DNA from 2 places in the Candidatus Clostridium eludens genome. Region 2 is predicted to be linked to the other one. Evidence: riboswitches for the same ligand, from Rfam matches in the RefSeq annotation. Region 2 holds a riboswitch; the other holds the start of a gene.

Region 1 (16,004 bases), on a different contig from region 2:
TTTTTACCTGCTAATACTGATGCAACTAGAGCATCTGCATAACCATCACCACTTGCATTTGCCACATAAAATTTGGATGTTTTTATATCGCCTTTAAAAGCATCTAGAACTTTAAGATTTGTATCAAACCTATCTGTGCCTCCATTTATCCTTTTTACTCCATTAATGGCTTTATAGGTATCATCATTAATAACAAAATTAGTTCCTACTACGGTAATACTTGATTTATACTGATTTATAAAATCTGTAACAGGTTTTATATAATTTAAATCATTAGTGCCAAGTAATAATATTTGTTCTTTTGCAGCTGCAATTGAAGCAACTGTTAAAGCATCTGAAAATCCTTCTCCTCCAACTAAAATTGCATTAGATGGATCTACTCCCAGTTCTACAAGTTTTTTTGCTACAGCTGCATTAGTTTCATATCTATTAGCACCGCCAAGTTCAATAATATTATAGGAGTCTTTCAAAGAATCTCTAACTTCTTTATAAATAGAGGCATTACCTCCAATAACATATATGTTCTTTGGTTTTAATGTATCCAGTGCTGTTTTTGTGTATAAATTTAAAACTTTTGGAGTAGTTAAAAGTATAGGTGCATCTAATTTCTTAGCCAGTACAGAAGCGCTTATTGCATCTGCATAACCTTCACCTGACACTAATACTACATTATCTGGGGCTGTCCAATTTGTCACAGCAACTTGAGCTGCTGTCTGATACCTGTCAGAGCCACTTGTTCTCGTTACTTCTCCAGATGCTGCTCTAACAGCAGATAAGCTTATATTAGTACTTAGAGTTGTTATTGCCAGTGCAAATGTAAGTACTATAGACAGTACTCTTTTCTTATTCATAACTTTACCTCCTTAAAATCATTAACTAAAACTAACTAAAAAAGGCTAACAACTCCTTTTAATTTAATTAAAAGGAACTATTAGCCTCTAGCTTTCTAGTTAGCTCAAGTAATCTGATAGCATTATTATTTTTTTACTATGTTAATACACTTTAAGCTGTTTGTCAATACAAAACTTATATTTTACAAAAATACTATGGAGATTTTATGGAGAAATTGTTAATATTTTTTTAACTAACTATCAATATACTGACTAGTCATTTATCAAAAGATGCTTTGGGTAATAAAACTATAAATTCTGTCCCCTTATCAAAATTATTCTGTACTGTTATTCTTCCTTTATGTAAATCCACAATAGTTTTAGCTATTGTTAATCCTATTCCAGAACCACCTGTTAATTTATTTCTAGATTTATCTGCACGATAAAATCTTTCAAAAACGGAGGGTAAATCCTCTGGACAAATTCCAATTCCAGTATCTTTCACACTTATTCTTACCATACCTTTTTTTCCTCCCACTCTTATTTCTACCAACCCATGTTCTGGAGTATATTTTAACGCATTGGATATTAAATTTATTATAACCTGACTTATTTTATCTCTTTCGGCAACTATATTTTCACTTCTCCCATAAAGATGGAGTTTTACACCTTTATTTTTAAAATTAGCTTCAAAATTGTATATTATACTTTGTATCTGTTCATAAATGTCATATTCAGTTTTATTTAATTTATAGTTTTGGCTTTCATACTTTGCCAATTTTTCTAGATCTCCAACCAACCTAGTTATTCGCATTATTTCCTCATGACAGCTCATTAATCTTTCCTTGTCTGGTCTCCATATACCATCTATCATTGCTTCCATATAACTCTGAATGGTTGCAAGGGGAGTCCTCAGTTCATGCGCAACATCAGCTGACATTCTCTTTCTCAATAATTCCTGCCTTTCTAAAGTTTCAGCTAAATTATTAATTGTGGAAATCAATAATTTAATTTCTTTTGTTCTAGATTTTTCTTTAACTCTATTTTTAAAATAACCTTTAGAAATGCTTTCTGCTGCTCTAATGACTCTTGTAATAGGATTGCTCAGCCATTTAGCCATAAATCCACCTAATATTAGTGCAAAAAATAAAGAAAATATACCTGTATCTATAAGGAGCTTATTTAGTGCATGAATAAACGCAAAATCATTATCATTATAGTAAAATGGGCCATAATAACCTACTACTACATTTCCTATTTTATTTTTATCATGATAAACTGAATATTCCTTAACCCGGTATTTTCCATCCCAATTATTATAATGTCTGCTCATTTTGTTAACCATGTCATCTAACATCTGCTTACATAACCCATTGTTATGGACAGCTGCATCCCATACTACTTTACCATGATTATCTATTACTTTTATAATCATTCCTTGCTCAATAACATTAACTCCTATATCCTCAATGGCAGTGTAATTCCATACCCCACTATCACTATATTGCTTACCTATTAAGTCAGCTATTTCTTCATTTTTACGCTCCTGGTTACGAATAGTGTATTCCCTGAATTGTTTTTCAAGGAATACATTTGTGAGAATACTTATGGTTAATATACATACAAGGGAAATAAGTATATAGGATAGGGTCAATCTACTTCTTAAACTATCTTTCATATAAAGTACCCCCTAAACACCTCCAAATTTATAGCCTATGCCTCTGATTGTTAAAATATATTCTGGTTCTTTAGGATCGTCTTCTATTTTGTATCTTAAATTCTTTATATGAGAATCAATAGTTCTATCATATCCTTTAAAATTCTCTCCTAATGCAACAGTGATTAACTCTTCTCTGGTAAAAATTTTTCCGGGATATCTAACCATAGTTATTAATATATTGTATTCAATAAGTGTAAGGTTAACTATATTACCTGCTTTTTTAACTTCATAATTTAAATCATTAATTATCAAATCATTATGGTTAAGTGAAAGTAAAGAATTATTTTCTCCAAGCTTATCATCAGTTCTTCTAAGTAAAGCTTTCACCCTAGCTACAAGTTGCCTCGGACTAAAGGGTTTTGTCATATAATCATCTGCCCCTATATCAAGCCCATTAAGTATATCTTCTTCATCTGTTTTCCCAGTAAGCATTATAATAGGAACTTTTGATCTTTTTCTTACCATTTCACAAATATCTTCTCCACAAATATCAGGAAGCATTAAATCTAAAATTATAAGATCAGGATTTATTTTTTTAAATAAATTCATAGCATCCACACCATTATATGCCATATATACAGCATATCCACTATTTTCAAGATAAGATTTTATGACCTCTGTAATCTTCACTTCATCATCTACCACAAATATTTTTTTCTCATATTTATTCACAATAATATTCATTCCCTTCACCACAACCATTAAAAATTTAAAATAGCAAGGATTCTTTTTACAAAAATCTCCTTGCTGCTAAAAATCCCCCTACCTTTTCTCAATTATAATAAGCATAGGTGGGCTATTAATTTGATTGACAAAATCCATTTCAACCACGTTATATTTCTTTTGGTCTAAAGTTTTTACATATTTCTCTAAAGATGTTTTTTCATATTTCCCCTGCTCATGGCCGTAATATACTACCAAAATTACTACTCCATTTTCATCAATTAAATTTAATGCCTTTTTAAGTGCTGCAAGTGTAGTATCTGCCTTAGTTGTAATAGAATGTTCCCCTTTGGGTAAATATCCAAGGTTAAAAATAACAAGTTTCACTTTTTCAGTTATATGATTGTCAATATTTTCATGTCCGTCATTTATAAGCTTTACATATTTAAAAATATTTTTCTCAACTATCTTTTTTTGTGTATTTTTAATAGCATCCTGTTGTATATCAAAAGCATATATCTTTCCTGACTGTCCCACAATTTCCGCTAAAAATACAGTATCATTTCCATTTCCCATAGTGGCATCTACTGCAATGTCTCCTTCTTTCAGTTTCTTTATACATATATCTTTAGCAATAGAAACTGCATTAGTAAAATAATTTTTATTCATAGCTCTGTTAACTCCATATTATATAGTTGTGTAATTAAAATACATTAAAATTATATCATATTTCGTTATTGCAGAAAGTAACATATTTTTAAGATACCTAAATATTGATACGGCTTAATTACTATATATGTAAATCATCACCAGATACCTTCCCACAATCTTCAATTATATATGAAATTAGTACATGTAGGAAGATACCTGGCTATGTTAAACTTGATCTAAATGGAGAAATGAAAAGCTTGTAAGCTAGTGTTTCATTTAAAAGTTTTAGTCTATAAGTCCATGCTCTAAGAATATTTCTTCAAGTCTTTCCTGGCTCATAGGTTTTGGAATTACAAACAGCTCATTTTCTTCTATTGATTTTGCAAGAGACCTATACTCAACTGCCTGATTCTCATCAGAGTCAAATTGTATTACTGTCTGCTTGTGGATTTCAGCTTTTTGAACCACATTATCCCTTGGAACAAAGTAAATTAGCTGAGTGCCTAATTCTTTTGCAAAAGTTTCCAATAATTTCTTTTCATTGTCTACATTTCTACTGTTGCAAATAATTCCACCTAATCTTACTCCACCTTTTTTAGCATATTTTTTTATTCCTTTTGATATATTATTTGCTGCGTAAAGTGCCATCATTTCACCACTTGCCACAATATATATTTCTTTAGCTTTTCCTTCACGGATAGGCATAGCAAAGCCTCCACACACAACATCACCTAATACATCATAAAAAACATAGTCTAAGTCATCAGTATATGCTCCTAACCTCTCCAGCATGTTTATAGATGTAATTATTCCTCTTCCTGCACATCCTACTCCAGGTTCCGGTCCACCGGACTCAACGCATTTTATTCCACCAAAACCTGTTTTCATTATATAATCTAATTCTACATCTTCTCCTTCTTCTCTTAAAGTATCTAGCACCGTCTTTTGTGCAAGTCCCCCTAAAAGAAGTCTAGTAGAATCAGCTTTAGGATCACAACCTACCACCATAACATTTTTCCCTAGCTCAGCTAAACCTGCTGTTAAATTTTGTGTGGTTGTAGATTTCCCTATTCCACCTTTTCCATAAATAGCTACTTGTCTCATATATATGTTCCTCCTCAAATTGAAAATATTATTATTAAATTTATTTAAACTATATTTATCCCGTCACTACCATTGCTAACACCCCCATCGCACTCTGCGAAAGCGATTCACACAAAATTAAAAATTTTGGTTCTCTGCTTTTCTATCAAAGTGGGAAATAAGCACTGCTGCATTCCTGGATAAGTTCTTCCCCTAAAGGATAACGTATTCTAAGCGCTGAAGACACTAAGAATACTGTTAATAATGTTCAGCTGGAGAGAGTTCATCCTTATAAGCAAACTCCATCTGAACCTAAGAATCACTTGATATTAAAATTATGCACTAGCTCCAACTACAGTAGTATATATCTTCTCAAGCAAAGTAAGAGCGCCTCTATATCCTACATAAGATTTTGAAAGTACCAGTTCATAGGACGCTGGAAAACCTACTTCAACTATAGAACCTTTTAATTCTTTAGTCAGATCTCTCTCCCAGGTAGTTCCAAAAATAATAGGCGGTTTATGACCAAAGTCTGTTTTTCTTATTTTTTCATGAATAGTATAACTGTCTTCTTCAAATTCTATATCTACTGAAACATCATCTGCTATTTTTTTATATTCTTCCCGAATACTATTTCTATATCTTTCAGGTGGATCTTCAGTAATAATTTGTATGGCAGGTATTAATCCTAATTGATTTACCAAAAATTTTGTTAAAGCTAAATTATATGCACTGTCACCTATAGTAGCAAACTTTGCTGGTAACCCCCACCAATACTCTGCATAAAAATCAGAAAAATCTTCTAGATACTCATAATACTTCTTTTCTTCTTTTTCAATAAATTCTTCAGCTTTAATTTTATCAATACCTGAAAATTCTACTACTTTCCTTAAAAAACTGCTGGTTTCCTTTGCTCCTATTGGAATTACAGGAATGTGTAAATAAGGCTGTTTATATTTTTTCTTTAATTTTTCTGCTGTCTTAAGACCAAGCCACGGAGATAGTACTAAATTAAATTGTGCTTTTTTAATATTTTTCCACTCTGAAACCCCCGCACTTTCATGTCCAAATAATATATTAACTTTTAAACCTATACCTTCCAAAATTCTTTTGATTTCTGTAAGATCTCCTCTCCAGAAAGTATTATGGTAAGGAAGTAGTGACCACACATTTACAAGCCCCTTTTCTAAAGGTCCATCATAGTCACCTACATATTGATCAATAATAGCTTCTGTAACCAGTTCATGTCCTGTGAAATTATTTCCCTTAAATCCACCTGTTTCTGCATATACTATAGGACGTCCTTCATCCTGAAATTCTCCTACTACAGCTCCTACATCATCTCCCACAGTGTCTGGAATACACCCAGTCATAACTACAAATAAATCTGCGTCTAAGACTTTAAAGGTTGCATCTATAAGTTCTCTTAATCTGTCTTCACCACCAAATACAACTTCTTTTTCATAAATATTTGAACTTGGAACAACAGAACCTCCTCCATAGCCTCCTCCTTGAAATCCATTATAAAAAGCTATGTTGGCAGTTTGTTTGTCCACACAACCCGGACCACAATGGGCAATAGGAATTACTCTAGGAATTGCAAAAGCACTGTGTACAGCTCCCAGGGCACATCCATACCTAATCTGTTCAATAGAATTTGATTTTTCTATAGTTTTATTTATATCTTTTAATTCTATTTCTATATTGGACACTATATCCACTCCTATTCTATAAAGTCACTGCTATTTTTCTAATATATAACATAATGTTGCTTTTCTAATATATAAGGATCCCTCTGATCAAGCCACCATTTTGTATAAGGTAATTTAACATGAGAAGATAGATCCTCATGGAATTTTTTATGTGCAAGTATATCTAAAACAGTTTCTCCTAAATTTAAAATTCCCTGGTAACCTACCGCATGATGTTCATCTCCAAGTGGAACTGCCGGTATACCCATACGGGAAGCTAAAGAGGCAAGTCCTGCATGTCTTATAATAATAAAATCAGGATTAACATTTTTAAGCAGTCCATAGAATTGATACTGCTGTCTATTACTTACACTAAAATTAGGAACATCACCATAGTTGTCTACCAAAAACTTCAGGGAATCTTTAGTAGGATCATTATTATCATATACAGGATCATGATGAAATACTAAGGAACCATCCACCTGAATACCAAGCTCCCCAAGCACTGCAATAAGGCCATGGGAATAAGCTGAGCCTGTAGCTGCATAACCTTTTTTACCACTCAGTAATTTTTTAAGTTCTTTTATCCTGGGTGCTATTCTTTTATGTTCTTTTTCTATATATGCTTCTGCTTTTTCCTCCCTATGGGTAACTCTCGCTAATTCTCTTATCCATGCATCTGTTCCAGCAATTCCATAAGGTTGAGGGGCTTTAACTTCTGGAACCCCAAATTGCTCTTCCAATCCAGCTGCCAGGTAAGAAGATAATGTATGACAAAATGAAACCGTAGCAGCAGCTTCTGAAAGCTGTTCTAGATCCTCTACCTTTGCCATATCCACTACATAGTTAACCCTAAGATCCAATTCAGCTAACATTGGAGTAAATACATCGCTGCCCCAAAGATTAATTACATTTACCAGATCTTCTTGTTTTTTAGAGCTTTTACGAACTATATATTTTAAGATTCCATGCTGGGTAGCATCAAATCCTGTACTCCAGTGCTTTGACCTAAAGCCTTCACAATACATAGGAACAATAGGAATTTGAAACTCTTCATGCAATTTACTTGCCACACTATCTATATCCTCTCCAATAATACCAGTAACACAAGAGGTTGCAACAAAAATTGCTTTAGGATGATGCCTCTCCCAAGCATCCCTTATAGATCGTTCTAATTTTTCAAGTGCTCCAAATACCATATCTGTTTCCTTTATATTAGTATTAATTACTTTCATATTTTCTACAGGTAATTTTCTATTTGCAAGGCCATTACGATATATAGAATTACAAGCTACCTGGCTGGTTCCACAACCTATGGGAGAATGTTGAATTAAAATTGCATCTCTCACCTCTCCTGCCTGACACTCCACCATTCTTTCACTACAGCTTGACCCCTGGGTAAAAGGACCTATGGCTTCACAAAGCCTCTTTCCTCCATTACCTTTACATCCTCCACAGGTATATGCCGAATCTTTAGAAAGCTCTGAAGTTCTTCCGGTTTTCCATCCAATTATAGTGCCAAGGCGTTGTTCACGGGTCTTTACCACAGAAGTGTTTAAGTTAACTTTCATAAATTATCATCCCCTAATAACTATTCCATTAAATTTGCACAAAACTATTTTTTTCTAATATATACGGATCTTTCTGCTCAAGCCACCATTTTGTATAAGGCAGCTTAGTATGCTCTGATAAATCCTGATGAAATCTTTTATGCTGAAGTATTTCCAAAATGGTTTCACCTAAATTTAAAATTCCGCTGTAGCCTATGGCATGGTGTTCATCTCCCAGTGGAGCTGCAGGAATTCCCATTCGGGAGGCCAGAGGGGCTAGTCCATTATGCCTGATAAGAATAAAATCTGGGTTTACATTTTTAAGCAACCCATAAAACTGAAACTGCTGCCTGTTACTTACACTAAAATTAGCAACATCCTCATAGTTATCCACTAGGAATTTAAGAGTATCCTTGCTAGAATCATTATTGTCATATATCGGGTCATGGTGAAATACTAAAGATCCATCTACCTGAATTCCAAGTTCTTTAAGCACTGCAATAAGCCCATGAGAATAAGCTGAACCTGTAGCCGCATAACCCTTTTTACCTTTTAATAATTTTTTAAGTTCTTCTATTTTAGGTGCTATTCTTTTATGTTCTTTTTCTATATATATTTCCGCTTCTTTTTCTCTATGTGTAACTCTTGCTAACTCTCTTAACCATGCATCCGTTCCTGCGATTCCATAAGGTTGAGGTGCCTTAACTTCAGGTACTCCAAAATGCTCTTCTAAAGCAGCCGCCATATAAGAACCTAAAGTGTTACAGAAGGTAACAGTAGCTGCAGCTTCTGAAAGCCTTTCTAAATCTTCCACTTTAGCTAAATCTATAACATAGTTAACTTCAAGTCCTAACTCTGCCAGCATAGGCGTGAATACATCACTGCCCCAAAGGTTAATTATATTTACTAAATTCTCTTGTTTCTTAGGATTTTTTCTAACTAGCTGCCTTAAAATTCCATGCTGGGTAGCGTCAAACCCCGTGCTCCAGTGCTTCGATCTAAATCCTTCACAATACATAGGAATAACCGGAATATTAAGTTCTTCCTGCATTTTGGTGGCTACACTATCTACATCCTCTCCGATTATTCCTGATGCACAGGATGTTCCAATAAATATTGCCCTGGGATGATGTCTATCCCAAGCATCTCTTATAGACCGTTCCAATTTGTCAAGTGCCCCAAATACCATATCTGTTTCTTTCATATTGGTGTTAATTATTTTTATATTTTCTATAGGCAAATTTCTAATAGCAAGTCCATTTCTATATATAGAATTATAGATTACCTGACCAGCTCCACAGCCTATGGGTGCATGCTGAATTAAAACTGCATCTCTTACATTTCCTGCCTGACATTCTACCATTTGCTCACTGCAAGTAGAACCTTGTGTAAAAGGCCCTGTAGCCTCACAAAGCCTCTTTCCTCCATTTCCTTTACAGCCTGCACAAGTAAAGGCAGAGTCTTTAGAAAGCTCTGAAGCTTTTCCAGTTTTCCAGCCAATAATAGTCCCCAGCCGCTGCTCACGGGTGTCTACTACAGAAGTATTAAGATTGAATTTCTTCATATGTTATATCCTCCCTTGATTTAACTAATAAAATACAATTGTTGCCAAAATTATAATTTCTAAATCACATATTTTTTATCATTATCATGAAGTAATTCCCATATTCGATTTCTATTAGAATTAAATTCTTGAGACATCCTTACATTAACGGTGCTTCTGGGCCTTGGAAGGTTTATTTCAATAATCTCTTTAATCCTGCCTGGATTAGAAGCCATTACCACTACTCTATCCGCTAAAAATACTGCTTCTTCAATACTATGAGTTATAAATACAATAGTTTTATTAGTTTCTTCCCATATATTTAACAATTCTTCCTGAAGCAGTTCCCTAGTTTGGGCATCTACTGCAGCAAAAGGCTCATCCATAAGTAAAACATCAGGATCATAGGCTAAAGCTCTTGCAATTGCTACCCTCTGTTTCATACCTCCCGATAACTCATGTGGATATCTTTTTTCAAAATTGCTTAATCCTACAAGCTTAATAAATTTATTACTTATTTCTCTTCTTTTATCCTTTGGTACACCTTTTATTTCAAGGCCAAATTCAATATTTTGTTCTACAGTTCTCCAAGGAAACAGTGCATATCCCTGAAAGATAATACCTCTATCCAGATCTGGTCCTGTAATCAATTTATCATCTATATATATTTCGCCTGATGTAGGTTTAGATAATCCAGCTAGAACATCTAAAAAAGTTGATTTTCCACATCCACTAGGCCCTACAATAGTTATAAATTCTCCTTGTTTTATTTTTAAATTCAAACTATCCAGAGCTAAAAATTCATCCACTTTTTGGTTACCTTCAGATTTTATATTATAAAATTTCTGTACATCTTTAACTATAATTTTATAATCATCAGGCTTTAATTCTTCAACTACTTTACTCACTTAACTCCCCCCCTCTAATCTTCAACTACAAAATTTGGTGATGAATCTTTAGTATATTTATCAAATTTATTCACTTTGGCTCTTTCTTCTGCATTTGGAATACTTTTAATGTTTTTTACGAATCTTTTTCAAGTAATTCTATAGCTTTTTTTATGCCCTGTTCTATATTAAAATACATTTGAAATACCTTTATTCCCTTTTCACGTAATTTGCTTAAAGGCTCAAAACCTATTCTTAATACAAGTACTGCATTGCAATCCTCTATAGTTCTTAAAATATTTGATATTTTATTGTCATGTCCGTCACATTCCTCTATGCCATTGCAATATTTATTTATAATTCTTTTTTCCTTAAATTCAATCTTTCCATTTACTACATCGTATATATAGAATTGTGACACATGTCCAAAATGTGCATCTACATTTACGCCAGACTTAGTTGCAACTGCAAATCTATAATTACTTTCCTTGTAAAGTTTTCCTTTATTTTTAAGATCAATTACATTTTCTCCTTTAAAACCTTCTTCATTGTCACCTCTAAATTCACCGGATATATCCTTATCTAAAGTTCCTATTGCATCTGCTCTACATTGTTTGCAGTGATACATCTGCTTTAAATCTAGCTGGCATTTTTTTCTCATATCATTTAGCTCCAGATCACTCACTGTAGGCATATTTTCAAATACACTGTCTTTAACCGGTATAAGAGGCATAATATTTGTCATATATGCTCCACATTCCTTAACCTTTTTCACTATTTCAGGAATGTGATTACTATTGATTCCCTTTATCATTACAATATTTACCTTGCATATTACACCCTTTTGAGTAATATACCTAAGACCTGACAATTGATTATTCAATAATATATTTCCTGCCTCTTCCCCTTCAAGTACATTGCCTAAATAATTAACAAATTTGTATATCTTTGCACTTATTTTAGGATCAACTGCATTTATAGTTATAGTCACATGAGTGACTCCCAGTCTTATTATTTCATCTGCATAAAAAGGCAGCATCAATCCATTAGTAGAAAGACAAAACGTGATATCCGGCGATTCCTTTTTTATTAATTCTATAGACTTTTTAGTTTCTTCAAAATTTGCCAGCGGATCTCCCGGACCTGCTATACCTACCACAGTCAAATTTTTCACTTTGTTTTTTACTATATTAAATTTATCTCTGGCCTTTTTAGGTGTTAAAACTTCACTGGTTACTCCCGGCCTAGTTTCATTCACACAATCGTATTTTCTATTACAAAAATTACAACTAACATTACACTTTGGTGCTACAGGAATATGCATTCTTGCATACTTGTGAGAAATACAGTTGTAACATGGATGCGTTAATGTCCTCTCCTCTATACTTCTTGCAAAATCTACACTCATATTTTATTTATCTCCTTTCTAGATAACTTAAATATAAAAAAAGACTAAATAAACCGAATAAAATTCAGTTTATTTAGTCTCCAGTGTGTCTGGTCAACTAAAGTATCGAAATTAATATTATATAAGTAAAAAACTTCTCACAGATGAAATGTAAGAAGTTTAAATCTTTCTTAATATCTCATCTTTCAGGTTACCCCGCAGGAATTAGCACCATTGAATAAATAATATTCAGGTTGCCGGGCATCATAGGGCCAGTCCCTCCGCCTCTCTTGATAAGAAATTCTATATTAAATTTTAATCAACTTTAAGTTTCTTTACTTATTGATGATACTATACAATTTTTTAGATGTTTTGTCAATAGTTAATTTTTTATAATTATTATTTTTTATTTTCCACCTACAGTTGACGTATAAATTCTCTCTATCAACTGCAGGGCACCTCTATATCCTATATGACATCTGTTCAGTACTACTGTCTCAGAAGAAGGCGGATCTATTTCTATTAGTAATGCATTTTTTTCTCGTGCTACATCAGATTCCCATGATGAACCTAATATCAATGGAACTCCTGAACCAAAATCGGCTTCTGAAAGTGATTTTTCTGCAAGATAACCATCTTCAATATATTCTACTTCCACAGATACACCTTCTGATAGATTCCTAAATTCCTTACTTATTTTCTCTCTAAATTGCTCTGGCGGATTATCCGTAATGATTTGCTTTACAGGTATAAGTCCAACCTGATCTGATAGAAATTTTGTATAGGCAAGTGTATACGCACTGTCTCCTACAACAGAAAATCGAGAAGGCAAGCCGTACCAATACTCTGCAAAAAAGTGTGAAAAAGAATCTAAAAAATAATAATACAATTCTGCTTCTTCTGCAATGAACGCTTCTGATTTTTCAGCATCGATTCCTGCATATTCAACTAATTGTCTTATAAAAGCAGTAGTAGCTTCCTCACCAATAGGTATTACAGGAATATGCAAATAAGGCTGATTATATTTTTTTTCTAAATGTTTCGCAATATTCACTCCTACCCACGGTGATATTACAAGATTAAATTGTGCTTTAGGAATTTCCTTCCATTCCTTCGCTCCACCACTTTGTGGTCCAAAAAGTACATTTACTTCAAAACCTACGTTCTTTAAAATCCTTACAATCTCCAGATAGTCTCCACGCCAATTTGTATTAAAAAAAGGTGTCTCAAACCACAAATTAATTAATCCTTTTTTCTTTTCACCTTTATAATCTCCAACGAATTGGTCTATGATTGCTTCCACAACAATTTCATGACCTATAAGGTTTGAACCTTTGAAGCCAGCTGTATCTGCATACACTATAGGGTAACCTGCCTCACGGTATTTCTTTACAATTGCTCCAACATCATCTCCTATAAGTTCTCCAGTGCAACCTGTAGCTACCACAAATAATTCACCCTTGTAAATTGCTAAAACTGATTTTATTAAATCATCAAGTTTTTTTTCACCTCCAAATACTATATCATTCTCACCTACATTTACACTGGCAACATTACCTCCACCAGTACTGGTAGAACCTTGAAAACCATTTTCAAATCCCATAAAAAAATATTGTTTGTACATACATCCCGGACCACAATTCGCAATTGGAACACCATTCTTAATTGCTACTGCAGTATATGCACCACCCACTGCACAAGCATAATGGGGATGTACTATTGTACTACTTTTTTTATTTATCTTAGTCTCAGCCACTCTAATCCTCCTCATATATTCTTAAGAAATTTTTTTTACTACGTTTTCGCAGTTTTTTATTTTTTGATTACTTTATTAGAGCTAATAGTTAGAGGATCACCTGCTTACACAGTGTATCCTAAATTACTTAGTCCTGCCCGTCCATAACCAAAGTGTCAGTGCAACTTACTTACACAGTTTTTGCTATTTCATCAAACACTTCAAGTTTTACTCTTTCATCAAGCACTTCAGGATGCTTTGCAAGCAAAAATGGATCATTTTGGCTAAGCCACCATTCATTATATGGACTTTTAACGTGTCTAGAAAGAACCTCATTAAACTTCTTTCTTGCAAGAATATCTAATAGAACCTCACCTGTCCGAATTATTCCATCATAACCAACAGGAAAATGCTCATCACCCATGGCTAAAGATGGGATACCAAGTTTTGCCGCTTCAGGTGCAAGTCCTTGATGTCGAATTATTACAAAATCTGTCTTTACTCGTTTAAATAGGGCATTTAGTTGGAATGCCTGTGTTTTACTTACTGTAAAATTAGGAATATCTCCGTAAGTGCTTATAAGTTCATTCAGCGTATCCTGATTCTCATGTCCACCATCATAAACAGGATCGTGATGGAATACCACAGAACCATCAACACCTATCCCTAATTCACGCAAAACTGAAATAAGACTATGTGCATAAGATGAACCTGTCATAATAAATCCTTTAATTCCTTTAAACTTTTTGCGCAATTCTTCAATTTTGGGAAGTACTTTTTCATGTTCGTTCTTTATATACTCTTCGGTTTCTTTTTCTTTGCCAACAATTTTACCAATTGCCCTGAACCAGGCATCCGTACCTGCAATTCCATAAGGCTGAGGTGCATCAATCTGTGGAACACCAAAATGTTCCTCAAGTGCTGTAGCCATATAAGAACCAAGTGTGTGACAAAAAGTTGCAGTAGCCACAGCTTCCGATGCTTGGGCAAGTTCATCATAGCTTGCCATATCTATCATATAATTTACTCTCAGACCAAGAGGTTTTAACATTTCTGTAAAATAATCAGTTCCCCACAAAGCTACGATGTTAATTAAATCTTTTTGCTTTTCAGGTTTACGTTTTACTATTTGACGTAAAACTCCATGCTGTGAAATATCAAATCCAGTACTCCAGTGTTTTGATCGAAATCCTTCGCAATGTAAGGGAATAACTGTCACTCCAATTTCTTTTTCCATCTCTTCTGCAACACTCTCTATATCTTCACCTATAATAGCAGTAGCACACGCCATGGAAATAAAAATTGCCTTAGGATTAAAACGTTCCTTTGCATCTCGTATTGTTTGTTTTAGTTTATCCGAAGCACCAAAAACCATATCATTTTCCAAAAGATTTGTGCTGTAAATCTGTAAATTCTGTGGTGGTTTATTTCTTCTTCCAAGTCCCATGTTAAAGGCAAGATTAAACCAAGGGTTATCTGCCGAACATCCAATTGGAGCATGCTGAATAAGTACACAGTCTGTAATATTTCCTATTTGACATTCAACAATAGCATTAGCACACATCGTCTGTTGATTCAACGGTGAATTTAATTCACACAACCGACAAGCTTTCTGTTTTCCACAACCATCATGTTTTCTTTGACTTCTCAATTCATAGTTTGATTCCTTCCACAACTCAGTTGCCGAACCATCCCAAGCAGTTATAGTTCCTAATCTCGTCTCTCGGTTTTCTACTTCCGTCAAGTTAAGATTTATTGTTTTTTTTGACATTGTATCATCCTTTCTATTCTCTATACATATGAAATCCATTATCTTATATAAGCATTTATATTACATGGTTTATCACGTAAACTTCAGCCGAACCCACGTTATTTAATCTATAAGTCCATGCTCTAAAAATATTTCTTCAAGTCTTTCCTGACTCATAGGTTTTGGAATTACAAACAATTCATTTTCTTCTATGGATTTTGCAAGAGATCTATATTCAGCAGCCTGATTCTCATCAGAATCAAACTGTATTACTGTCTGTTTGTGAATTTCAGCTTTTTGGACCACATTATCCCTTGGAACAAAGTAAATTAGCTGAGTGCCTAATTCTTTTGCAAAAGTCTCCAATAATTTCTTTTCATTGTCTACATTTCTGCTGTTGCAAATAATTCCACCTAATCTTACTCCACCTTTTTTAGCATATTTTTTTATTCCTTTTGATATATTATTTGCTGCGTAAAGTGCCATCATTTCACCACTGGCTACAATATATATT
Region 2 (16,004 bases):
TACATTTTTACTTTTGGTAGAATTTAAATTTTTCAATGTACTATTAATGCAAACATCATAAAAAAGTTTTGATTTTATTATTAAAGGTCCTGTTAATATAACCAATTTAGGACTTAATAATTTTATATAATTAGATAGACCTGCTCCCAAAATCAATGCAGCATCTGTAATTATATCTATTGATAGCTCATCACCCATCTCAGCTGCTAAACAAACATCGTTATAATCAATCTCTTCTACAGATTTATTTATAATGGTATGTCTACCTTTTTTGATTTTTCGGGAAATGTTTTTTATTATTGCCTTGATGGTGGAATAACATTCTAAGCAGCCATAATTTCCGCACTTACACTGTTCACCATCAATGTCAACTGTCATGTGTCCAAAGGCTTCTTCTTCGTCATTTATTGTTCTTATAAGATTTCCTGAGGAAATTGTTCCTGTTCTTATTCCAATACCACAATTAAAAAAAGCAATATTTTCGATTCCTTTTCCCACACCGTAAAAATATTCTGCAGCAACTGCTGCATTTGCACCATTTTCAACTATAACAGGGCATTTTAATTTTTCCTCTAACATTTCTTTTATGGGTACGTTAGTCCAACTATCTGCAAAAAAGTCAACCGGGTTTTTTATGATCCCATTTTTTATATCTAAAGGTCCAACAGATCCTACTCCTATGCCTAAGAGTTTCATATGACTCAAGTTTAGGTCTGCATAAGCTCTGTTGACAATTTCTACTATTTTTTTTACAGTTTCACAAGGAGTACAAGACTCATCCATATGAAATAGTTCCTTATACAAAATTTTCATTTTTAAATTTGTAATAACTACCTGAGTATAGAGTATTGATATATCAATGCCTATAATATAAAAATCATTTACGTTTATATCATACAAAATTGGCCTTCTCCCGCCTGTAGATTCTCCTATACAACTTTCAACTACTATTTTGCTTTTTTCTAAAGGTTCCATAACATACTTTAATGTGGTCAATTTAATATTTGTCATAGACGAAATTTCATTTTTAGATAAATGTCCATTTTTCTGAAGCAAATTAAATATTTTTTTTTCTTCAAAGCTTAAACTTTTTAGTATATTGGAATTATCTCTCACTGGTACACCTCTTACATTGATAGAATTTAATGAATACTTTTTTCATTTTTGAAATAAGTATTTTAAAAAACTTAATACACTATGAAGATCTATTGTTTTTCGACTTTTTATTCTATATATCATATCTGTTATTTGTACTGTAATAATTTTTAACAATTACTTTTTTCGTTTTTGAAAAAAGTATTGTAAAAAAAATAATTACAATGTACTAATTAAAAAAAGCTAAATTTTACTCTTACAAAATGTAAGAATAAAATTTAGCTTCCAGTTTTTCTGGTCAACTAAATATCAACACATACTTATTTGATCTATGATTCTATTAAATTTTATTTTAGCAACCCTCACATATAATAAAAACCAATCAATTTAATATGTTCAGTAATATTTACGTAGTATTATAAATATATTTTTATATAATGTCAATACATTTTTTAAATAATTTTATTTTAAAGGTTTATGATTTTGCTATTTAATAATTGACACATAAGAATATAATTAGTATAATGTGTAAAGCACAAGTAATGTGAAATATTAAAAAATTAATAAACTAGGTTCTTATCAAGAGAGGTGGAGGGACTGGCCCTATGAAACCCAACAACCGGCATTTATTTTAATATGTATCGGTGTTAATTCCTGCAGAGTTATTTTATACTCTGAAAGATGAGAAAAGTGGCCATTTTATAAATTAATTTGGGATGTTAAAAGCTATTTTTCTTGTTTAAGAAAAATAGCTTTTTTATTTTAAACCAATTGAAAGGGAGGTTGTTTTATGAAATGATAAAAGTTAAAAATTTATACAAGAAGTTTAGTGAACTTACAGTTTTAAAGGGTATTGACCTAGAAATAAAAAAGGGGGAGGTTATTGCAATAATAGGCCCTTCTGGTACAGGAAAATCAACTTTGTTAAGATGCATAAATTATTTAGAAACTCCAGACAAAGGTACCATAGAAATAGGAAAATTAAAAATAGATTTTGAACAAATAACTAAAAAGCAAATACATGAATTGAGGAAGCATACATCTATGGTATTTCAAAGTTATAATCTCTTTAATAATAAAACGGCAATAGAAAATATTATGGAACATTTAACTATAGTAAAAAAATTAAATAAAATTGAAGCGGAGAAGATAGCAATGGATATATTAAGACAGGTTGGACTGGTGGATAAAAGAGATTGTTACCCATCGAAGTTATCAGGCGGTCAGCAGCAAAGAGTTGGTATAGGCAGAGCTATGGCTGTGAATCCGGATATAATGTTATTTGATGAACCTACATCTGCTTTAGATCCTGAATTGGTTGGAGAAGTACTGGATGTTATAAAAAAGCTTGCTGAAAGGGATACCACAATGATTATTGTAACTCACGAAATGAGATTTGCTAAAGAAGCAGCAGATAGAGTCATGTTTATGGATAGTGGAAATATAGTAGAGCAAGGAACTCCAGAGGAGGTATTCGATAATCCTAAGAATCCGCGAACTATAAAATTTTTAGAACAGGTTCAATTTAACTAAATTATGAAACTTAAATTCATATTGCAGTATTACAAAAATTTTAAAGTAAATAATTATTATTAATTTATAGGGGGTATAACCATGAGAAAAATTGGTCTATTAATTAGCGTTTTATTAATATTTGCTGTAGCTGTTACAGGATGTGCATCTAGTAAAGATGACAATAAATCCACAGCTAATCAAACCAGTGATAATAATTTATTATCCAAAATAAAAAAAGATGGAGTAATAAAAATTGGTACTGAAGGAACTTATTCGCCATTTACATTTCACGATAAAAACGGAAAGTTAACTGGTTTTGATGTGGAAATAGCAGAAGAAGTGGCCAAACGTTTAGGTGTAAAAGCTGAATTTGTTGAAACAAAATGGGATGGAATATTTGCTGGATTAGATGCTAAAAGGTTTGACATTATAGTTAATGAGGTTGGAATAAAGCCAGAACGTCAGAAAAAGTATGATTTTTCAACTCCGTATATAGTTACAAAGGGAGCGCTTATAGTTGCTAAGGACAATGAAGATATTAAGAAGTTTGAAGATTTAAAAGGTAAAAAATCCGCACAAACATTAACTAGTAATTATGCTGAACTTGCTAAATCTTATAATGCGGAGGTTGTACAAGATGACGGATTTAATCAGTCCATTGATTTAATACTTTCCAAACGTGCAGATGCAACTATTAATGATAATATATCTTTTTTAGATTTAAAAAAGCAAAAACCAGATATAGCAGTGAAGGTAGTGGATGAACAACCAGATGCAGCTTCCAATGGAATTATGTTTAGAAAAGGAAATAAAGAATTGGTAGATGCCGTAAACAAGGCATTAGCTGATATGAAGTCAGATGGAACTTTTCTAAAAATATCTAATAAATGGTTTAATTCCGATGTATCCAAATAGTGATAGGGTGATAATATGCATATAAGTGATGGAGCAATAAGAATAATACAAATATTACAAGATTCTTTTTTCCCTTTGTTAAAAGCAGGCATTCAATTTACTGTACCACTTACATTAGAATCGTTTATTTTGGGGTTAGTTCTTGCATTAATAACAGCTTTAGCTCGTATATCAAATGTTAAACCTTTTGTATTAGTGGCACGTTTTTATGTATGGATTATAAGGGGAACTCCCTTATTAGTTCAATTATTTATCATATTTTACGGGTTGCCAGCGGTAGGTATAACAATGGATCCACTGCCTGCAGCTATTATTGGATTTACATTGAGCGTGGGAGCGTATAATTCTGAAATAATTAGGGCTGCTATTTTATCAATACCTAAAGGTCAATGGGAGGCGGCATTTTCTATAGGCATGACTAATATTCAAGTAATCCGACGTATTATTTTGCCTCAGGCAGTACGGGTTTCTGTACCGCCTCTGTCTAATTCTTTTATATCACTGGTTAAGGATACTTCACTTGCTGCCAGTATTACCTTAACTGAAATGTTTCAGGTGGCACAAAGAATAACAGCATCAACCTATGAACCTTTGTGGCTATATAGTGAAGCTGCATTTATATATTTAATATTTTGTACGGTGCTGTCTTCAATTCAAAATAAAATTGAACTGAAAGTGGAAAAATACGTATCTATATAAGATAAGGCAAAATGCTTACATTCAAGCATTTTGCCCTATCTATTTGCTAAAAAATTTTAAACTTTGATATAATTTGGTTAAGTTTTACCGTATTATTTTTTAAAAGGATCTGTTCTTTTTTGTGATATAATAAAGGAAATAGAAATAATGGTGTTTAAAGGGGTGAGTATTCATAGTTGAGTGATGATATACGTTGGAAACAAAGATTTTCTAATTATAATAAAGCTGTATTTCAATTAATGGAATTTATAGAAAAAGGTGAACTTAATAAGTTTGAAGTCCAAGGATTAATACAGTGTTTTGAATACACTTTTGAATTGGCATGGAAAACTATGAAAGATTATTTAGAACATGAAGGATTCCAGGTAAAAAGTCCTAGGGGAACTATACAAACAGCCTTTCAAATTGAGTTGATTACAGATGGTCATGTATGGATTGATGCATTGAATAAAAGAAATTTAATGGCACATACTTATGAAGAAGAAGCTGCTTTAAAGGCTGAACAGCTTATAAAGCAAAAATACTATCCTGTAATTAAAGAGTTATTAGATAAGTTGAGGAAAGAAGTTGGAAAGGTAATTTATGAAAAGTAGCTATCACTGCAAGCAGTAATAGCTGCTTTTAAAATTAAACTATTCCCTGCTCCATCATAGCTTCTGCTACTTTTAGAAAGCCGACTATATTGGCACCGACTAAATAGTTTCCTTTGTGACCATAAGTTTTTGCTGCATCGTAGGTACGCTCATGAATGCTGGACATAATGTGGCGCAGGCGGGTATCAACTTCATAAAAAGTCCAGCTTGTACGGATGGAATTTTGACTCATTTCCAGTGCAGAAGTGGCCACTCCGCCGGCATTGGCCGCTTTTCCAGGGGCATAGAGTATTCCTTCACTTTGTAAAAGTTGTACAGCCTCAATGGTTATAGGCATATTTGCACCTTCAACAACCATTTTTACACCATTTTTAATGAGAGTTGAGGCATCTTTTGCATCCAGTTCATTTTGTGTGGCACAAGGCAGGGCAATATCACAAGGAATGGACCATATACCTTTACCTTGGTGATATTCTGCATTTTTGTGAATGGATACATAATCTCTGAGACGGCCGTGGTTAACCAGCTTGATTTTTTTCACTGTTTCTAAATTTACCCCTTCTTTATCATATATCCAACCTGTGGAATCACTAAGAGCTATGACTTTCCCATTTAATGCAGTGGCTTTTTCAGCAGCATAGATAGCTACATTACCTGAACCTGAAATAGTAATTTTCTTGTTTTTAATGGAATCGCTTTTAATTTTCAGCATTTCTTCTGCGAAATAAATTACACCATAACCGGTTGCCTGGGTGCGGGCTAATGATCCCCCGTAAGTTAACCCTTTACCAGTTAAAACACCATGAAAACGATTAGTTAGTCTTTTATACTGACCATAAAGATATCCAATTTCACGGCTTCCAACACCAATATCACCAGCAGGCACATCTGTATCTGGTCCTATATGATGAAAGAGTTCAGTCATGAAACTCTGACAAAATACCATTATTTCATGGTCGGATTTACCTTTGGGATCAAAATCTGCACCGCCTTTACCGCCTCCGATAGGCATACCAGTTAGCGAATTTTTAAAGATCTGCTCAAAACCAAGAAATTTGATAATACTGAGATTAACAGAAGGGTGAAAACGAAGTCCTCCCTTATAAGGGCCAATGGCACTGTTGAATTGCACACGAAATCCACGGTTTACCCTTATTTTTTTGTTATCATCCACCCAAGGTACACGGAACATCAAAGCCCGTTCCGGCTCCACTATACGTTCCAAAAGTCCCATCTCTTTAAAGTGGCTGTTAGAATCAATTACAGGTCTAATAGAATTCAGAACTTCCGTGACAGCTTGAATAAACTCTTTTTGCGAGGCATCTTTTTTAATGAGTTCTTCCAGTACGGAATCAACATAAGACATAATGATCACTCCTATCCTTTAGCAGTAGTTTTAATTATTATAGTAAAAAAAAGCAATTTATACAACATAAAACTGAAAATTAATTTATAAAAACCATATATCATTTTTGTTGAATTAATACATACCAACAATTATAAAAATAACAAATACTACCAGAGATAAGATATCATTACTGGAAAGATCCTCTTGTGGAGAGGCTGAGAGAACATGAGTAAAGTGCATTAATTATATAGCTTAATACACTTATAAACTCTTAAAAAATTCTCATTATAAAATGTTGAACTCCAAGTGAAGTAAGGGCTAAAATTACCCAGCATGTAAAGCCTAATAGAATTGGTCTCATACCACTTTTTACAAGTTGTACAATATTAGTATTTAGTCCTACAGATACCATTGCCATTACAATGACGAACTTTCCACTCTGTAATAAAAATTTAGTAATTACAACTGGTAGAGAAATAAATGTATTAATTACTGATGCAGCTGCAAAGGCAAGTACGAACCAAGGAAATATTTTACTTACACTATAAGAGCCATTTTCACTTTTAGCTTCCTTTTTGGAAGTATAGACAGCCAATGCTAGCGTAATTGGAACAATTGCCAAGGTTCTTGTGAGTTTTACTATAACTGCAAGATTGCCGGCTGCATTACTGTAAGAATAACCAGCAGCTACCACAGATGAAGTATCATTAACAGCTGTTCCACTCCAAAGTCCAAAACATTGATTACTCATACCCAATAAGTGTCCCAGCAATGGAAATAAAAAAGCAGCAATAGCATTAAAAAGAAATATAGTTGATATAGAATGGGCAACTTCTTGTTCACTTGCGTTAATAACTGGAGCTGTTGCTGCAATAGCAGAACCACCACATATAGAAGAACCAACAGCAATGAGGGTTGTTGTTTTTTCATTTATTTTTAATAATTTACCTATAAGATAAGCAGTAATAAATGCTGCTGACAGTGTAAAAATCATTAAAACAATTGTTTGTTTTCCCACTTTAAAAACATTAAAAAGATTCATGCCAAATCCTATAAGAATAATGGAATACTGAAGTAATTTTTTTGCAGTGAAGGTTATACCTTCATTAAAATAAATTGGCCTTTTCCAGAATGCCAAAATCATACCAAATAAAATTCCAAGCACAGGACTACCTACAATAGGAAAAGCATTTCCAATCAGCCATGCCGGAATTGCTATAATTAGTGCAAGTATAATTCCTGGTAACTTATTAATTATTTTTTCCATAATATCTTCCTCCTGTCTGTTTTTCATCATACACCTTGATATTATGTAAGTAAAATATTATTATATTATTATTATAATAAGTATATACTAATGTATAAGGAGCGGAGTATTATGACTTTAAGACACTTTAATATATTTGTTGCTGTATGCGATAAAATGAACATGACTAAGGCTTCTCAAGCACTTTTCATATCTCAGTCAGCAGTTAGTCAGGCAATTTCTGAACTTGAAAGCCACTATGGCGTGCGGCTTTTTGAACGATTATCAAAAAAACTTTACATAACTCAGGCAGGAGAAAAAGTGCTGAGCTATGCCAGGTACATCATTAAGTTAAACACAGAATTAGAAAATGACATGAAAACCTTGCAGCAGTATAGTTCTATACGCATTGGGGCAAGTGTTACTGTCGGAGCTTATGTATTACCTAAACTTGTTTCGTATTTTCAAAAAGCAAATTCTAAAATTGATATAAAAGTACATGAGGAAAATACTAGAAATATTGAAAAAATGCTTCTTCACGATGAAATTGATATAGCACTTGTAGAAGGAGAGACAACAAATCCAGATATTTTAAACAGACCATTTATGGATGATGAACTTATACTTATTTGTGGGTGTAATCATAGATTTGCAAAGCTGTCTTATGTTGAGCCTAATGAACTTCAAAAAGAAAAATTTATTGTTCGAGAAAAGGGAAGTGGAACCCGTAAAACATTTGAGGATAAAATGCTAGAAAACTATTTGACATGGCAAACAGCTTGGACCTGTAATAATACTGATACTATCAAAATTGCAGTTGCAGAAGGATTAGGAGTTTCAGTCATTTCCAGACATTCAGTAATAAATGAATTAGCTTCCAAAATCCTTTATGAAGTACCTGTTAAAGGCATTAAATTTAAGAGGAAGTTTAAAATCATATATCATAAAAACAAATATTTAACAGAAGCAATGAAACATTTTATAGCTTTTATATACAATAAGGTACCCAATATGTAAACTTAGGTGAGCTTCAACTGGCTACTTAAATGGCTCTCCGGCAATAGTATTTCTTAAGTTTTTTACCTGCAGGGTTTTACACGAATTAGAACTTTGTAAAATAACACTGTAGTTACAAATCCCTTTAAATTATTTAATACACTATGTTATATTTTATAATAGACAATAGTTATTATCAATAATATAATTTTTCATGTTATTTGGTTATAATTATATTATACGAGAATGTTATATAGTCACTAACTATGGTGAATTTAAAAAATCTCTGTTGTATTTTGTAATTTTGAAAGGGGATTGTAATATGAAAAATAAGGGGTTATTGGGCTTTGAGGGTGTAAGCAATGGGGATGTAAAGGATTTAGAATCTACAATAAAACAATTGTACCAAATCATTGAGAATTCTTATGATGGTATATATATAACTGATGGGGAGGCAAATACTATATTTTTAAATAAATCCTATGAGAAAATTACCGGAATAGAGAGAAGCGCTATGATAGGAAAGAATATGAGATACCTTGAAAATAACAAGTATATCTCTAAATCCTGTACTCTTATGGTTCTTGAAAGTGGGAAAAATGTTACCATAGAACAGAAATTTAAAACTGGCAAGACCGCAGTTGTTTCAAGTAGTCCTATTTTTAATGACATAGGAGAAATAACAATGGTAGTTACAAATGTGAGAAATGTTACAGAGCTTTATGAGCTTAAAGAACAGGTGAAAAAAAATAGGGAACTTACTCAAAAATATTATTCTCAGCTGGAAGCAATGAAGAAGCAGCTTCTTAAATTTTCAGATATTATAGCAAAAGATGAAAAAATGCTCACTACACTTGAAATGGCACGAAAAGTAGCAAAGGTTGATACTACTGTACTTTTACTTGGGGAAACTGGTGTAGGCAAGGAAAAAGTAGCCAAATATATACATAAAAACAGCAGCAGAAACGGCAAAAGCTTTATAAAAATAGACTGTGGATCTATACCTTACAATCTTATAGAATCGGAACTTTTTGGTTATGAAAAGGGAGCTTTTACTGGTGCAAATAAAGAAGGAAAGATAGGACTCTTTGAACTGGCAGATGGAGGAACTATTTTTTTAGATGAAGTGGGAGAACTTCCCCTTGATATGCAGGTAAAGCTTCTAAGAGCACTTCAAGAGGGGGAGATCAAAAAAGTAGGCGGCACGGACACTGTTAAAATTGATGTAAGGGTAATTGCTGCAACCAATAGAAATTTAGAAGAAATGGTGGAGAAAAAAACTTTTAGAGAGGATTTGTACTATAGGTTAAATGTAGTGCCTATTACAATTTTACCCCTTAGAGAGAGAAAAGATGATATTGAGCCACTCATAAGTCATTTTATGTGTGTATTTAATAAAAAGTATGATTTTAATAAGGTAATTACTGCCGGAGCGGTAGACTCCTTTAAAACATATAAATGGCCGGGAAATGTAAGAGAATTAAAGAATATAATAGAGAGGGTAATAATCATGAGTACAGGAGATAAAATACTGAGGAGTGATTTGCCTATTAAGGAAGTATGGGACAGCAGTGTACCTACTACTGATGTATGGAATAAAAATTTGACTTTAAAAGAAGCTGTGGAAAACTTAGAAGAGTCTATAATAGAAAGCTCTTTAGAGAAACACGGCAATGTAAGAGGAGCTGCTAAAGAGCTGGGAATAGATGCATCCACTTTAGTAAGAAAGAGAAAAAAGTATAAAAATAAGCATGTGTTGCAAAAGTAAAACTTGTTGCAATTATGCATACAACATATATAACTGACAGTATAGGCAGGGAAAAGGGCTCTTATGTATACATAAGGGTCTTTTTGTTGCAATATTGCAACAAAGTCATAATTATATTATGGGGATTAGGGGGCAAAGCGGCGGGATAAAAAGTTGGCATGAAAATTGCTCATGTAATATAGTGCGATGAAAAATATATTTTATGAAGGGAATGATTTTTGTGTCTTTAATGACTGGAGAAGAGTATGTAGAGAGTTTACGTAAATTAAAATTAAATATTTATTACCTGGGGGAAAAAATAGACAACCCAGTGGATAATCCTGTGCTTCGTCCATCTTTAAATTCTGTGAAGATGACTTATGATTTAGCCAAGCAGCCTGAATATGAGGATTTAATGACAGTAAAGTCAAATATAACAGGTGAAAAAATAAATAGATTCACTAACTTGCATCAAAGCAGTGAAGATCTAGTGAAAAAAGTTAAAATGCAGAGATTGTGCGGACAAAAAACTGCGGCTTGTTTCCAAAGATGTGTTGGTATGGATGCATTTAATGCTGTATACAGCACTAGTTTTGAAATAGACAAGCAATACAATACTAATTACTTTGAAAATTTCAAGAAGTTTTTAGCATATGTTCAAGATAAGGATTTAACAGTAGATGGAGCTATGACAGATCCTAAAGGAGATAGAGGACTGTCACCAAGTGAACAGGCTGATCCGGACTTGTTCTTAAGAGTTGTAGAAAGAAGAGAAGATGGTGTAGTTGTAAGAGGAGCAAAGGCTCATCAGACAGGCATATGTAATTCTCATGAAGTACTGGTTATGCCTACTATTGCCATGAGAGCTGAAGACAAGGATTATGCAATAGCTTTTTCCGTTCCTACTGATGCAGAAGGAATAACTATGATAATTGGAAGGCAGTCCTGTGATACCAGAAAAATGGAGAAGGATGCTGACATAGATGTGGGTAATAAAGAATTTGGCGGAGTAGAGGCATTAGTAGTATTTGATGATGTATTTGTTCCAAATGACAGGATATTCTTAAATGGTGAAACAGAATATGCAGGAATGATGGTAGAGAGATTTGCAGGTTATCATAGACAGAGCTACGGCGGATGTAAGGTAGGAGTAGGAGATGTATTAATAGGTGCTGCTGCACTGGCTGCTGACTATAATGGAGCTGCTAAAGCATCTCATATAAAAGATAAATTAATAGAAATGATGCATTTAAATGAAACTCTTTATGCCTGCGGAATTGCCTGCTCAGCTGAAGGACATGCAACAAAAGCCGGAAATTATCAGATAGATTTGCTTCTTGCCAATGTATGTAAGCAAAATGTAACAAGATTTCCTTATGAAATTGTAAGACTGGCAGAGGATATAGCTGGAGGATTAATGGTTACTATGCCTTCTGAAAAAGATTATAGAAGTCCTGAAATAGGAAAATATGTAGAGAAATATTTAGTAGGCGTTGCATCTGTGCCTGTTGAAAATAGAATGAAAATACTTAGATTGATAGAAAATTTATGCCTTGGTACAGCAGCAGTGGGATATAGAACTGAGTCCATGCATGGGGCAGGTTCACCTCAAGCTCAGAGAATAATGATATCAAGACAGGGAAATCTGGCACAGAAAAAGTTACTTGCTAAGAATATAGCAAGGATAGAAGATTAAGGGAGAGGTACTTTTTTACCTTTTCCCTAAAGATGAGGTGCTGTATTTTATGGAACAAAAAGTGTTAAAAGTAATTGAAGAAAAGGTAAGACCTTATTTGAACAGTCATAATGGAGACATTGAAGTTATTGGGGTAAAAGAGGGCATAGTTAAAATAAAACTTTTAGGTCAATGCAGCAATTGTATTTCTGCTAAATATACAGTACAGGATATAGTGGAAGGCTCCATAAAAAATGAAATTCCTGAAATAAAGGCAGTAGAAATTATAGATTATATAAGTGAAGACATCTTAAATCAGGCAAGAAAAATATTAAGCAGGCATCATAGGTAAGGTGAGTATATTTTGGATATAGGAATTAAATATTGCGGAGGATGTAATCCTAAATATGATAGAAAAGAATTTCTATATAGTTTAAGGGAAATTTTTAATTGTAATTTTGAAATAATCCAGACTCATAAAACTTATGATGTAGTTATAGTTTTATGTGGATGTACAAGCTGTTGCGTTGATCACAGCAGGTTTAAATTTAAGTTTGAGAAGATATTAGTAAAATCTGAAGAAGATTTTCATGAAGTTAAAAGTAAATTAAGTAAATACTCAATAGACAGTATAGGGAGGAGATAATCTTTATGGAGTGGGAGTATATATACAAAGAGAAATTGGTAAGTGCAGAAAAGGCTGTTTCAAAAATAGAAAATCACAGCAGAGTAGTTTTTTCACATGCAGTAGGAGAGCCGTCAGATTTAATAAATGCACTGGTTAAAAATAAAGAAAATTATATAGGTTTAGAGATAATTCATATGGTGGCCATGGGTAAGGGTGATTATGTGAAAAAGGGTATGGAAAAATATTTTAGACATAATGCCCTATTTGTAGGTGGAAGTACCAGGGAAGCAGTAAATTCAGGAAGAGCAGATTATACACCTTGTTTTTTCCACGAAGTGCCAAAGTTATTTAAAGAAAGACGGCTGCCTGTGGATGTGGCACTTATTCAGGTAAGTGAACCAGATGAATACGGCTACTGCAGTTTTGGAGTTTCCAATGATTATACTAAACCGGCAGCAGAAAATGCCAGGTTTGTAATTGCAGAAGTAAATAAAAATATGCCGAGGATACTTGGAGATTCTTTTATACATGTATCAGATATTGATTATATAGTGAAAGCTTCACATCCATTAATAGAATTGCAGCCACCTAAATTAGGAGAAGTGGAAAAAGCTATAGGAAAGCATTGTGCCTCTTTAATTGAAGATGGATCCACTCTTCAACTTGGCATAGGAGCTATACCGGATGCTGTGCTTATGTTTTTGAAGGACAAGAAAGATCTTGGAATACATTCTGAGATGATATCAGATGGTGTAGTGGAATTGGTGAAGGCAGGAGTTATTAATAATAAGAAAAAAACTCTTCACCCTGGGAAAATAATTGTAACATTTTTAATGGGTACGAAGAAATTATATAACTTTGTAAATAATAATCCAATGGTAGAAACTTATTCTGTAGATTATGTAAACAACCCGCTTATAATTATGAAAAATGATAATATGATTTCCATAAATTCCTGTGTTCAGGTGGATTTAATGGGACAGATATGTTCTGAAAGTGTGGGATTAAAACAGATAAGCGGAGTAGGAGGCCAGGTGGATTTTATTAGAGGAGCTAACCTGTCAAAGGGCGGAAAAGCTATTATAGCTATTCCTTCTACAGCAGCTAAGGGTAAGGTTTCAAGAATAGTTCCACTTTTAGATACTGGAGCGGCAGTTACAACTTCCAGAAATGAAGTGGATTATATAGTAACAGAATTTGGGGTTGCAAGTCTTAAAGGAAAGACTTTAAAAAATAGAGCCAAGGCACTTATAAATATTGCACATCCAAACTTTAAGGAATCTTTGAAAGAAGAGTTTCAATCAAGATTTAATTGTAAATTTTAATTTGAGTTGAGTTTAAAATAAATTAGTAGAGGAGAAGGGTTATGTTAACAAAAAGAGAATATGGAAAGGAACAACCATATACAGCGGCAGGTCCGTTTAAAATACGTGTTCCGGGAATTCATTACAAATTTGAACTGGCAGATTATATTCAAGGGCTTTTAATGTGTGCTGTATGTCTTGGGGCACTTCCAATGCTTCAGCAATATTTGGGCATGCCCTTTGAAGTTGCATTAGCTATTGTTGTTCTTAATGGAATACTTTATTGTGCTCATGTTTTTCTGGGAGATCCGGTTGTACCTGGGTGGGTCACCCCTGCTATACCGCTTTTGATACTGTATGTAAGTGAATTTCCAATGGGACCTGAAAGGATACAGGCATTAATTGCCTTTGAATTGAGTCTTGGAATTTTAGCTGCGTTTCTTGGAATTACAGGTTTAGGCAAGAAGGTTATCAAATTAATACCTAATTGTATGCAGGCAGGTATTATAATGGGAGCTGGTCTTGCAGCTGTAAATACTGTATTTGGAAAAGGCGGTCATTTTGATAAATTTCCGCTGTCTATTGTAATCTGCATAGGACTAGCATTTTATTTATTATTTTCAAATCATTTTAAGAGCATAAGAAATAAAAGTAAGATTCTTAAAATGATATCCAATTTAGGAATATTACCTTGTGTATTATTAGCAGTTTTTATAGGTCCTATTGTAGGAGAGACTGTATGGCCGACTATTAAATGGGGATTTTCAAATCCTTCTTTTGGTGAACTTTGGAGTCACTGGACATTTTGGTCTATAGGTTTTCCTCCTTTGAAGATGTTTATTCAGGCAATACCTATGGTATTTTCAGCATATGTAATATTATTTGGTGAAATGATTCAGGCACAGGCTCTTATTGAAGATTCAGCCAAGTCACGACCAGATGAATTAATAGATTATAATCCTAACAGATCTCATTTAATATTTGGATTACGTAATATGGCAATGTCACTTATAGGACCTGACATAACTATGTGCGGACCTCTCTGGGCAGCTATGCAGGTTGTTGTGTGTGATAGATACAAACATGGTAAGAAAGCTATGGATTCAATAAATGGCGGTGCAGGCTCCTTTAGATTTGGTACTTTAACAGGATATTTCCTTATGCCTATAGTTACTTTTGTTACGCCTGTTTTAAGTATAGCACTGGCACTTACCATGCTGATTCAAGGATATGTTTCTGTAAGAATAGGTATATTAAAATCCCGTACTATGAATGATCTGGGAATTGCTGGTGTAATGGCAGCTGTAATAGTGGCAAGAGGTGCTGCATGGGGGCTTGGTGTTGGTATAGTACTTAGTTTATTAATATTAATCGGTAATAAAGGTAATTTGGACGTAAACGTTTTTGCATCACAAGAAGAAAAACTGGAAGTTAAGGAACAAGCTTAAAAATTCTATACAGAAAATAAAAATCCACCAGTCTAGCTGTTAGCTGGTGGTATTTTTAATATGGATTCATGAAAAAGTTTTCATAAGTTGTGTAATTTTATGGTATAATATAAAGTGATTGTTGTTTCAATAATAATCGTGAATGGAGGTGTATGAAAGTGAATATGGATCTTCAGCTTAATTTAACCCAAGAACAAAAATTGATTATGACTCAGGAAATGCAGTTATCTATAAAATTACTTCAGATGTCAAGCTTTGAGCTTCAGGAATATGTGGAAAAAGAGATTCAGGAAAATCCTGTGCTTGATATTAAAGAAACTAGTGAGAATAAAGTAGAAAAAGATAAATTGGAATATAAGGAAATTATAAAAAATATGGACTTTGATAACTACAGCCATCACAGTTATGAGAAAAGCAATAATGAGGAAGTGTCTCCATTTAATTTTATTTCCGAGCAAAAATCTTTAAAGGAATATTTAAAAGATCAGGTAAGAGACCTTGATGAAAGTCAGCATGTAAAGACAATATGTTCATATATTATAGAAAATATAGATAGTAGAGGATATTTAGTACTAGAAAATGAGGAAATAGAAGAGGAACTAAAAATTTCAAAAGAACTTGCAGCACATTGTGTAAATATAATCCACACTTTAGAACCTTCTGGGATAGGTGCAAGAAACCTGGTAGAATGTTTAGAAATACAAGTAAGACAAAAGGGTGTGGATAACCAAAATATATTTATAATAATAGATAAATATTTGGATATGATAGCAGAAAATAAATACAATGTTATAG

The links. Region 2 has a riboswitch for S-adenosylmethionine ahead of ACJDU8_RS01565 (amino acid ABC transporter ATP-binding protein). Riboswitches for the same ligand answer to the same signal wherever they lie in the genome.
Region 1: another riboswitch for S-adenosylmethionine. It lies ahead of nifB (nitrogenase cofactor biosynthesis protein NifB); the one in region 2 lies ahead of ACJDU8_RS01565 (amino acid ABC transporter ATP-binding protein).

The regions. Positions count from the first base shown of each region.
Region 1 covers NZ_JBJHZX010000021.1:52,516-68,519, reverse strand. Annotated here, with positions in the region: gene ACJDU8_RS14525 (cell wall-binding repeat-containing protein) at 1-851, opposite strand, end outside; gene ACJDU8_RS14520 (sensor histidine kinase) at 1,108-2,508, opposite strand; gene ACJDU8_RS14515 (response regulator) at 2,521-3,234, opposite strand; gene mnmM (tRNA 5-(aminomethyl)-2-thiouridylate-methyltransferase MnmM) at 3,313-3,882, opposite strand; gene nifH (nitrogenase iron protein) at 4,150-4,968, opposite strand; gene ACJDU8_RS14500 (nitrogenase component 1) at 5,283-6,659, opposite strand; gene ACJDU8_RS14495 (nitrogenase component 1) at 6,698-8,209, opposite strand; gene ACJDU8_RS14490 (nitrogenase component 1) at 8,238-9,752, opposite strand; gene ACJDU8_RS14485 (ABC transporter ATP-binding protein) at 9,812-10,639, opposite strand; gene nifB (nitrogenase cofactor biosynthesis protein NifB) at 10,755-12,026, opposite strand; SAM riboswitch class I at 12,202-12,305, opposite strand; gene ACJDU8_RS14475 (nitrogenase component 1) at 12,412-13,761, opposite strand; gene ACJDU8_RS14470 (nitrogenase component 1) at 13,931-15,511, opposite strand; gene nifH (nitrogenase iron protein) at 15,614-16,004, opposite strand, start outside.
Region 2 covers NZ_JBJHZX010000002.1:18,800-34,803, reverse strand. Annotated here, with positions in the region: gene ACJDU8_RS01570 (ROK family transcriptional regulator) at 1-1,116, opposite strand, end outside; SAM riboswitch class I at 1,669-1,783, shown strand; gene ACJDU8_RS01565 (amino acid ABC transporter ATP-binding protein) at 1,891-2,628, shown strand; gene ACJDU8_RS01560 (amino acid ABC transporter substrate-binding protein) at 2,710-3,525, shown strand; gene ACJDU8_RS01555 (amino acid ABC transporter permease) at 3,541-4,224, shown strand; gene ACJDU8_RS01550 (nucleotidyltransferase substrate binding protein) at 4,401-4,817, shown strand; gene gdhA (NADP-specific glutamate dehydrogenase) at 4,852-6,183, opposite strand; gene ACJDU8_RS01540 (YeiH family protein) at 6,437-7,432, opposite strand; gene ACJDU8_RS01535 (LysR family transcriptional regulator) at 7,544-8,428, shown strand; gene ACJDU8_RS01530 (sigma-54 interaction domain-containing protein) at 8,730-10,175, shown strand; gene ACJDU8_RS01525 (4-hydroxyphenylacetate 3-hydroxylase family protein) at 10,396-11,850, shown strand; gene ACJDU8_RS01520 (NifU family protein) at 11,900-12,181, shown strand; gene ACJDU8_RS01515 (hypothetical protein) at 12,194-12,475, shown strand; gene ACJDU8_RS01510 (acetyl-CoA hydrolase/transferase family protein) at 12,481-13,782, shown strand; gene ACJDU8_RS01505 (hypothetical protein) at 13,824-15,209, shown strand; gene rpoN (RNA polymerase factor sigma-54) at 15,374-16,004, shown strand, end outside.